DNA from 2 places in the Blautia sp. DFI.3.45 genome. Region 1 is predicted to be linked to the other one. Evidence: riboswitches for the same ligand, from Rfam matches in the RefSeq annotation. Region 1 holds a riboswitch; the other holds the start of a gene.
The links. A riboswitch is a leader RNA that binds a small molecule or an ion and turns the genes downstream of it on or off. The one in region 1 is predicted to bind cobalamin.
Positions count from the first base shown of each region.

Region 2: it holds a riboswitch for cobalamin, as region 1 does, so the genes downstream of both, LJE09_RS15985 (ABC transporter substrate-binding protein) here and LJE09_RS00080 (hypothetical protein) in region 1, are expected to answer to the same signal.

Region 1 is NZ_JAJDMI010000001.1:14,502-19,847, forward strand. It holds gene LJE09_RS00060 (polyphosphate polymerase domain-containing protein) at 1-85, shown strand, start outside; gene LJE09_RS00065 (DUF4956 domain-containing protein) at 82-753, shown strand; gene LJE09_RS00070 (DUF4832 domain-containing protein) at 746-2,107, shown strand; gene LJE09_RS00075 (transposase) at 2,195-3,295, opposite strand; cobalamin riboswitch at 3,744-3,926, shown strand; gene LJE09_RS00080 (hypothetical protein) at 4,067-5,275, shown strand.
Region 2 is NZ_JAJDMI010000071.1:949-6,294, reverse strand. It holds gene LJE09_RS16005 (patatin-like phospholipase family protein) at 1-498, shown strand, start outside; gene LJE09_RS16000 (GntR family transcriptional regulator) at 833-1,204, shown strand; gene LJE09_RS15995 (ABC transporter ATP-binding protein) at 1,208-2,053, shown strand; gene LJE09_RS15990 (ABC-2 transporter permease) at 2,050-2,700, shown strand; cobalamin riboswitch at 2,788-3,056, shown strand; gene LJE09_RS15985 (ABC transporter substrate-binding protein) at 3,172-4,272, shown strand; gene LJE09_RS15980 (FecCD family ABC transporter permease) at 4,287-5,346, shown strand, end outside.

The DNA.
Region 1 (5,346 bases):
CAAATATGTACTGTGTTATGAAAAAACGCGGTACATGAATGGATTTGAGTATTGGTATGATACACAGGGGAGGATGATAAGATGAGTGTACAGGATATGATAAAAAAATCTGTACTGGAATCAGGAATGTTCAGTCAGTATGATATACCTAAGATATTGGCTGCTCTGGCAGTGGCTTTGATTTTGGGAAGTGTGATTTATCTGGTTTATCAGAAATTTTATGTTGGAGTTATTTTCTCCAGAAGTTTTGCAGTTACACTTGTGGGAATGACAGTGCTTACCTGTATGGTAACACTTGCGATCAGCAGCAATATTGTGATTTCTCTTGGTATGGTTGGTGCATTGTCTATTGTACGTTTTCGTACAGCAATTAAAGATCCGATGGATCTTCTGTATCTGTTCTGGGCAATCACATCGGGGATTACAGCCGGTGCAGGTATGTATGCATTAACTCTGTTGACAGCTGTGATTATCATTCTGATGATCACCCTGTTTTATCACAAACAACAAAATGGAAGAATTTATATTGCAGTGATTCATTATCAGGGAACTCAGGCGGGAGATGAAATTATCCGCTGTTTTGGAAAAAGAAAATATTTCGTAAAATCAAAAACTATGCGCAATGAAAAAACAGAAATGGCAGTGGAAATATATTGCAGACAGAATGATATGGAGTTTATGGAAAAAATCCGGGATATCGGTGGAGTGGAAGATGTTACATTGATTCAGTATAATGGAGAATATCATGGCTAAAAGTCAGAAACAATCTCTGGTTCTGTTGGGTTTTGGACTTTTAGTTATTATAGCAGCAGGAGTATGGATGGTATTTGGAAGAAAAACTCAGATATATGAAAAAACAGAAGAAATTTTTGGAAATCCATTAATGGGATATGCACCTTGTGCCTGGGAAGAAACAATAGGAGAGGATATATCTTTACTGTATATGGATATTACCTGGGCTGAACTGGAACCGGAGGAAGGAAAATATGACTGGGAGAAAATCGAAAGAGAAAATCAGACTGACAGATGGAGAGAAGAAGGGAAACACCTGGTACTGAGGTTTGTGTGTGATATTCCCGGGGAGGAAAAGCATATGGACATTCCACAATGGCTATATGACAAAACTGATCATGCGGGAACCTGGTATGATATGGAGTATGGAAAGGGATATGCTCCTGATTATAATAATGAACAGATGATACAATATCACAAAAGGGCAGTTAATGCACTTGGAGAGCATTTTGGCAGAGATGGACTGGTCAGTTATATCGAACTTGGAAGTCTGGGGCACTGGGGAGAATGGCATGTAAATATTTCTGCAGGAATACAGAGTCTGCCAGAAGAATCTGTAAGAGAACGTTATATGATTCCATGGACAGAGGCCTTCCCTGATTCCATGATACTGATGAGAAGACCTTTTAGTGAGGGAGAACATTATGGAACAGGTCTCTACAACGATATGACCGGACAGCCAGAGAGCACAGAGGAATGGTTTCGCTGGATCAATGAAGGCGGTGAGTTTGACCAGACTCATGAGAAAAAAGGGTTATCCGCAATGAAAGATTTCTGGAAAAAGTTTCCTTCCGGAGGTGAGTTTACAAGTTCAATTACAATGAAAGAGTTGCTTGACACAAATCTGGATCAGACAATAAATCTGATAAAGAAAGCACATACTACTTTTCTTGGACCGAAAGTAGCGGATAAAACTTATGAAAACGGTTATAGGAAAGTTTTAGGAAGCATGGGATATCGTTTGTGGATTTCGCAAGCAAGCCTTATTCAGATGCCGGGGTATGTCAGCCTGAATCTTAAATGGAAGAATGATGGAGTTGCACCATTTTATGAAGACTGGCCTGTATGGGTTCTGGTAGAAGATGAGGATGGAAATAGTCTTGAAAAAGAAGCGGTTGACATTTCGTTAAAATCACTTCTGCCGGAAGAAACTTTACAGACAAAAACAAGAATGCAGATAAAAAAGATGATCTCACTGGCCGGAAAGAAATATAAGATCAGTATAGGTATTGAAGATCCGATGACTGGGAAATTAGCTGTTCGATTTTCAATGAAAGGAACTTATAATGAAGGGAAAAATTATCTTTTTCAGTAAACTGAAAGAGTTACGTTTTGATATTTAGAAACTAAAATTACCTTATTTAATTACTATAAATGAGCAAATTTGAAAAAATGCACAAAATTATCCTGCTAATTTCATAAATGCTTCAAAATCATCACTTGCTTTTGCACATAGGAATAGATACTGATACTTTTCCTGATGAACGGCACTACAGATTCGATGATATCCATCTTGAAAAGACCGATATCCGCCAGTTCCTGTGACACAAATATAATGTGTCAGTGACATCAACAGCCAGTACCTCTGTATTCCCTTTGAGGAGCGTATCTGGTATGTATCCAGGGCCAGATGGTTTTTGCATTGCCTGAAAAATATCTCAATCGGCCATCGACAAACATAACAGGAAAGGATCTCCTGTGTAGATAAGGATACATTTGTGCTAATGAAAGCACGTAGTGCTTTAGGATTACCAAATGCTTTTTCAGGATAGCTTAAAAGAACAACTGCATTTTCTATGCCGCTGAGGTTTCCCTCATACCGGTACACATAATAGTTGCGTTTTTTGACTGTGACGAGGTCAAATCCTTTATGTGTTGTGGATCGTTCAGCAGCCAGTTCACTGAGTTTCTTTTTCATTCCTGATGGATACAGCAGACGGTTTGTTTTCAAAGCACCAATGGTATGGAACCCTTTCTGTACAAAAGTATTGATTATTTTTTCAGAAACATACCAGCAGTCACAAAGGAAATAAGACATTACTGGTGGAACAGGCAGTTCCTTTGCAATATTTTGTACAATATCAATCTTGGAAATTGATTTATTGTACATTACAAAAGCATAGTTCAGGACAATGCCGTTACAGGAAAGCATAACAGCTACTGCCTGATGTCCGTAGTCCTGTTTCCCCTTTAAATGGGATTGGTGAAAGTACGCATCTTCAATCGGATACAGAGCCTGTGACGAAGGCTTTGTCTTTGAAGCTATCGTATCGTCTACAATGCAGAAAACAGGCTTTCCGGTGCGTGCTGCTTCTGAATAAATAATCTCTATAACAGAACGTTTTAACGTATCTGAAAGTAGAGAATCATCCCATTTCCCTGAATTAAGGAAATGTGCAATCGTAGTTCTGTGACAGGAACTGTTTTTAGCAAAATCCGTGGTTTTTCCATGATATCCTGAAATGAAAATGCTGATCAGGATACTTATAAGGTGGTTTATCACCCGGTTCGAATAAAATTTGCATAAATTTAATTTCTTAAGCTGGTTGTATATGAATGCGGAATGATGTATAGTATTTGCGAGAGACACCTTCTTTCGTAAATATTGCAAATGTTTGTTTAGGCACTTTCATTATACAACACACGGAATCGAGGTGTCTTTCTTTTATGCAAAATCACGAACTTGCTCATTTATAGTAGTAAAAATATTTTAGCATAAACAAAGAAATGCCACAAGAGAAGGTAGTGCTGCAAAGAGACCCTTATTATGGAATAGATACTGGAATCTGAATATTCAAGACCATAGTAAAAGTGAATAAAAAAACATATAAATATTAGATGTAAATTATTGACGTTAACCAAATGGAATTATATAATAAAAATATAATGAAGTTGGGGAAAAGCCTTAGCGCGGAGTAAAAATAGTTTTTGACTTTTAGCCCCTGATATCATATTATAAAAATAATGCATGTTTCCAGTAATATGGAATTAAAAGGGAAACCGGTGCAAGTCCGGTACGGTCCCGCCACTGTAAAAGGGAGCTTTTTATCATATATGTCACTGCTTAAGAGGCGGGAAGACGATAAAATGCGATGAACTTAAGTCAGGAGACCTGCTTGCATTAGAAAAGGTTATTTCTTACGGTGTATTAAGAAAGGCTTTATTTTTATACCTAAAATACATTTTAAGAAGAGGATCTTTTTTACTTCAGGAAGGGATGTGAGAAAAGAAAACTTGAATTTTTATACAAATACGACAGAAAGGTAAAAAAGGAATGAAAAAGATAATTAGTTTTATATTGACAATGATTATGCTGCTTACCTGCACCAGTATTTCAGTTATGGCATCTGATGTCCAGAGTGATACAGCAGATCAGGATGAAAAAATGACAATAGGAGTGTCTGTATATAATCTGAATGATGCGGAAGTAAGAGAGTTTAGAAATTATTTTGAAAATTATGTCGGTATGGCTTTTGAAGTTGAGTTTTTATATTCTTCCAGTATAAGCACTGCAGAAGAAGAAATCAGCTTTATAAATGAGCTTCATGAAAGAAATGTAAAGGGAATTATTTCTTTCCTTTCCTCTGATCTTGAAGAAGTTCTTCCGGTATGCGAAGAATATGGTATGTATTATGTGCGTGGTTCAGGAACGATCAGTGATGAAATGTATGAGAAAGTAAAGGATAATCCTTACTTTCTGGGAACGATAGGAACATCTGTTGAAACAGAAAAGGATGCGGCTGCCAATATGGCGGAGTATTTTGCTTCAGAGGATCAGAATAATCAGAATCATTACATAATAGCATGTGGAGGATCTGCCATCGGTAATGAGATGCATCGTCTGAGAACGATAGGTATTCTGAATAAGCTTCAGGAAGCATATGGTCTGTCATATGAGAAGTCTGTAGAAGAACTGGTGAATACGCAGGATACGGAAGAAATTGAAACAGGCAGTGATATTAAGATTACTCTGGTTCCGGGTTATCCAAAAGATCATCTGGATGAAAAGCTGGCTGCTCCGCTGAATACAGGAGAGTATAATGTTATTCTGAGTGTAGTGAGCGCAAGTGATTTTATCAAGGTAATTGATGCTTATGAAGAAGAGAACAGTACAGATGTATTGTTGGGGTCAATTGATTGTTTTACAGAAGATACATACGAAATGTTTAACAAGAAGGGATATAACGGCAAGGAAAGAATCGACTATCTTGTAGGAAAATATGGTGCTATCGTTGCACCATCATTTGTTGCTATGAAGAATGCTCTGGAAGGCTTTGCAGAAGATTACCGTGAAGATGGAAGTGCTTTCCGGCTGCAGCAGTCATTTTGGACAGCGGATTCAGTAGATGAGTTTAATAAGCAGTATGTGTTATCTATTGGAATGTATGATAATACATATAGTGTAGAGGACATGATGGGAGTTCTGAAATCCTATACACCGGAAACAAATTTTGAAGAATTCCAGAAATTTACGGAAAAATAGATAGAAAATAAAAGTCTGAAATAATTGACGTATGCATGATAGTATGTTATGATAAAGAAGTATTCATACGG
Region 2 (5,346 bases), on a different contig from region 1:
ACAGGAAAACCCTGCTATCAGGAATGCAGAATGGGAGACAGGCTGGATGTGGAATGGATGCGTGCATCAGCTTCCCTGCCACTGGCCGCCAGACCGGTAAAGCTGAATGGAAGAATGTATCTGGACGGTGGTATCTCAGATCCGATTCCTGTAAACTGGATGCTTTCACAGGGTTATGAGAAAAATGTGGTAGTATGTACTCGCCATCCGGGATACAGAAAAGAACATAATAAGCTGATGCCGCTGCTCAGACTGAAGTTCAGGGAGTATCCGGAGCTTGTAAAGCTTCTGGATGAACGTCATATTCAGTATAATCGTATGCTGGATAAAATCGCATATCTGGAAAAAGAGGGCAGGATCCATGTTATCCGCCCGGACAGAGACATCAGTGCCAAACCGGTTGAGCGTGATCCCGCCCATTTAAAGGAGATTTATGAGGTGGGACGGAGAGTGATGAAAGCTGATATGGAGAAACTGAAGGCGTATTTGGCAGAGTAGAAAACAGAGAAAAAACCATTACATAAAAACAAATTAAAAACAATTCTTTAACCGAATTAAGTGAGTTCCCTGCAGAGCAGTTATTCGGTGTAGAGATACGTAGCAATGTGGATTAAGAATCTGATAAGAAGAAAGATAGATTTGGAAAATTTTATAACCGAATCCATCTTTCTTTTTGTCTGTAGAAATGTTTTTAGTCTGCAAATCGAAGTGAGATGTTATCAGTGAACAGGGGCAGGCAGACTCGTTTGATAAAATATAAAGCATAACAGTATAAAACAGTTGACAACAGTTATGCACTGTTATATACTGTTTGCAGATGGAGGAGAAACATATGCATATAATAATCAATAATTCATCCATGGTACCTATTTATGAACAGATCATAGACCAGATTAAGTCTGCGATTATCAGAGGAGAGTTACAGCCGGACACTGTATTACCTTCAGTACGCAGTTTGTCAAAGGAACTGAAGATTAGTGCCCTGACTGTGAAGAAAGCCTACGACAATCTGGAAGAAGAGGGATTTACCGTCACTGTTCATGGAAAAGGAACCTACGTTGCAGCCACAAATAAAAACCTGATGAGGGAAGAACAGCTCAAAGAAGTAGAACATGATCTGGAGCAGGCGATCATGAAGGGCAGAAGATGTGGACTGAACGATGAGGAAATCAGAAATCTTTTTGAAATGATCATGGAGGACTAAGACATGTTGAAAATCAGTCATTTGCAGAAAAATTACAGAGGTTTTTCGCTGGACTGTTCTATGGAAGTACAGCCTGGGATGATTACAGGACTTATTGGAAGAAATGGTTCCGGGAAATCCACCACATTTAAAGCTTTGCTTGGCCTGATTCATCCGGATGGCGGAGAGATAGAGGTCTTTGGGAAAAAGGCAGAAGAGCTTAAGCCGGAGGATAAGCAGAAACTGGGAGTTGTTTTTGCAGATTCAGGCTTCAGTATGTATCTGACAGCAGCGGGCGTGGCCAATATTATGAAAAGCATATATCCGGATTTTGACAGAGAGAAATTCCTGCAGCAGTGCAGAAGATTCAATCTGCCCACAGACAAGAAAATCAAAGAATTTTCCACTGGTATGAAAGCAAAGTTTAAAGTACTGGCAGCATTAAGCCATAAGGCAGAACTGCTGATTCTGGATGAGCCCACAGTTGGTCTGGATGTGATAGCCAGGGATGAAGTGCTGAACATGCTGAGAGAATATATGGAAGAAAATGAAAGCAGTTCTATTCTGATCAGTTCACATATTTCATCAGATCTGGAGAGTCTTTGTGACGATTTTTATATGATCCATGCCGGAAAAATTATCCTTCATGAGGATACAGATGTACTGCTGTCAGATTATGCAGTTCTTAAAGTTGCAGAAGAAGAGTACGAAAAACTGGATCAGCAATACCTTATTAAGATCCGGAAAGAAGCTTATGGATACAGGTGTCTGACAAACCAGAAACAATTTTATATGGAAAATTATCCGGATGTTGTAATTGAGAATGGAAAGATTGATGATCTGGTAGTGATGATGGAGGAACAGGTATGAAGGGATTATTTGTAAAGGATATAGAACTGATGAAACAGCAGAAACAGTTTTTTATCCTGGTTGTTGTAATGGAAGTCATCCTGAATCTGGCAGGAAGCGGGAGTGTCAGTTTTGCTACAGGATATTTTACGATTGTCACAGCAATTTTTGCCATTACGACTATAAGTTATGATGAGTTTGATAATGGTCTTGCGTTTCTTATGACCTTGCCGGTTACCAGAAAACAGTATGTGGCGGAAAAATATCTGCTGGGAGCAGGGCTTACGGCTGTAGCGTGGGGAATTGCAACGATAACGGGAGTAATCTGCAAAGGTGTGGCAGAACTTCAGGGGTGTCTGAGTGAGACTATCATTGGCAGCCTGATATACATTCCACTGGCACTTCTTATGCTGGCGGTATCGCTCCCGCTTGTAATACATTTTGGAGCGGAAAAAGGACGTTATATTGCAATGGTCATGTGGGCTATTATATTTGCCGTAGTTTATATTCTGATAAAAACAATGGGACTTTCAGCAGACGCAGTCGATGCATGGCTGAATGGACTGAACTGGGGAATGGTATTGGCCGGAGTTGTATTATTTACAGTAATTGTATATATGGGGTCTTTTTGGATTGGTGTCCGGCTTATGGAGAAGAAAGAATTCTGATGTGTCTCGAATATGGTTGTAATTATAAAAGCAGTGTGCTAAAATTGTATCAGCGTAATTGAATAAGCTGTTAAGTGAACATTATCATATGCAGATTTTGTGTATGGTAATGTGAGAGGGAATCAGGTGAAATGCCTGAACGGTTGCGGCCACTGTATACAGAAAAAAAGCGGGATTGTAATATGTCATTGCACAAATATGTGAGAAGGCGGAATCCGGCTGTCAGAGAGTATCTGGAAATATTTCTGATACAACATTCATGAACTGCTGAAGCATGGATGTTGTATCAGTTTTTATTTTGTGGAAATTTTCTGTGATCTGTGAGTCAGGAAACCTGCCTGACAGCGTAAAGAAGGAGCTTCCGTAAAAAGTATCCGTTATTCTTATCACTTCTATTTTACTTTTTCTGAAGTCCCATCTTTTCGGTTACACGAACAGGTAAATAACATATACGAAAAGAGAGGAAGTCAAATGAAAAACAGGTATTTATCCACAAGAATCATGGCAATTATGATGGCAGCAGCTATGGCAGTTTCCGCAGCTCCGGCAGCTTTTGCAGCAGAGAGAGCAGACTCTGAGACAATCAAAGAGGACAATCAGCCGGCAGCAGATGCAGACGCACAGGATTCAGCAGATGCAGATAAGACAGCAGACGCAGAAGGTACAAAGACAGAATATCCTCTGACCATCACAACCTATGATTATGATGGAAATGAAATCGAAACAACCTATGAAAAGGCACCAGAGAAAGTTCTTGCTGTATATCAGGGAAGCATTGAAACCATGCTTGCACTTGGCCTGGAAGACCGTCTGGTAGCTACTGCAGGTCTTGACAATGAAGTTCCGGATGAACTTAAAGATGCATTTTCAAAAACAAATTATCTTGATGAATTTACCCCATCCCTTGAGACTGTAACGATGTTGGAGCCAGACATGATCTTATCCTGGAGCTCCCTGTTTTCTGATAAAAATCTCGGAAATGTAACAGACTGGATCGACAAAGGATGCAACACTTATTACAACACAAACACACGCCCTGACGGAGACAGAACTCTGGAAAATGAATTTACAGACATCTTAAATCTTGGAAAGATTTTTGATGTACAGGACAAAGCACAGGCAATCGTAGATGATGCAAAGGCAGTGATCGATAAAACTCTTACAGCAACAGCAGATGTAGAAGAGAAACCAAGCGTAATGGTTCTGGAACCTCTTGGAGAAGATATCACAAACTATGGTGCAAAGAGCCTTGGTGGAGATATGGTAACACAACTGGGTGCGACTCTGGCAAACCCGGATGCTTCTACAGCAGGAAAAGAAGATATCATTGCAGCAAACCCTGATGTGATTTTTGTTGTATACATGCCATATGCAGGTGATGATCCGGAAACTGTAAAAGAAAGCCAGCTTGCCGTTATCAAGGATGACGAAGCACTTCAGAGCCTTGACGCTGTAAAGAACGGTCGTGTTTATCCGATCATGCTCAGTGAAATGTACGCAAGTGCAACACGTACACAGGATGGTATTGAAACTTTCGCAAAAGGATTATATCCGGATGTGAATCTTGACTGATTGAGGACATAACAGTGAAAGAACAGGTTTCACAGACAAAAAAAGGCAGTGTGCTCAGGACATCCATGTATGTGGCAGTTCTTATCGGGCTTGCGGCATTTTTGATTTTTTCCATTCTTGCAGCAATCACTTTTGGAAATGCAGATCTGTCACTGAAAGATGTTTACAGTGTCATTGCATATAAATTGTTTCATATCAAAAGCCTGTCCGCCTATGCAGAAGGCGCAGTTCACGATGTTGTGTGGCTGATCCGGCTGCCCAGAGTCCTGCTGGCTCTGGCAGTTGGAATGGCTCTTTCCGTCTGTGGCGTAGTTATGCAGGCGATTGTCCAGAACCCACTGGCAGATCCATATGTACTTGGTATTTCATCCGGTGCATCCCTTGGTGCAACACTGGCGATCATGCTTGGAGTTGGTGGATTTCTCGGTGGAAACTCAGTTGGTGTTCCTGCATTTATTGGTGCAATGGTCACTTCTTTTGCAGTAATTGCCATTGCAAACATGGGCGGAAAAGCTACTTCTGCTAAACTGATCCTTGCCGGAATGGCCGTCAGTGCGGTATGTTCTGCTTTTTCCAATTTTGTTATCTATATCACCAATGACAAAAATGCAGCAACAGAAGTAATGAAGTGGATGATGGGAAGCCTTGCAGGCGCAAGCTGGAGCAGAGTAGGTGTAATGCTTCCTGTTACATTGATCTGTGTAATTATTTTCTGGACGCAATATCGTAATCTGAATCTGATGCTGTTAGGAGATGATGTATCGATCACACTGGGAACTGATTTGCACAGGCTGAGAACTTTTTATTTGATCGTTGCTTCTGTAATGATCGGGTTTGCAGTATATTGTGCAGGTGTGATCGGCTTTGTAGGACTTGTGATCCCTCATGTGATCAGAATCCTTTTTGGAACAGACCACAGAAGATTATTGCCATTAAGTGCACTGCTTGGTGCATCGTTCTTGATCTGGTGTGATGTGGCATGTCGTGTGATCCTGAAGAATTCTGAGATGCCGATCGGTGTGCTGGTATCCATTATCGGTGCTCCATGCTTTATTTATCTGCTTGTGCGGAAAT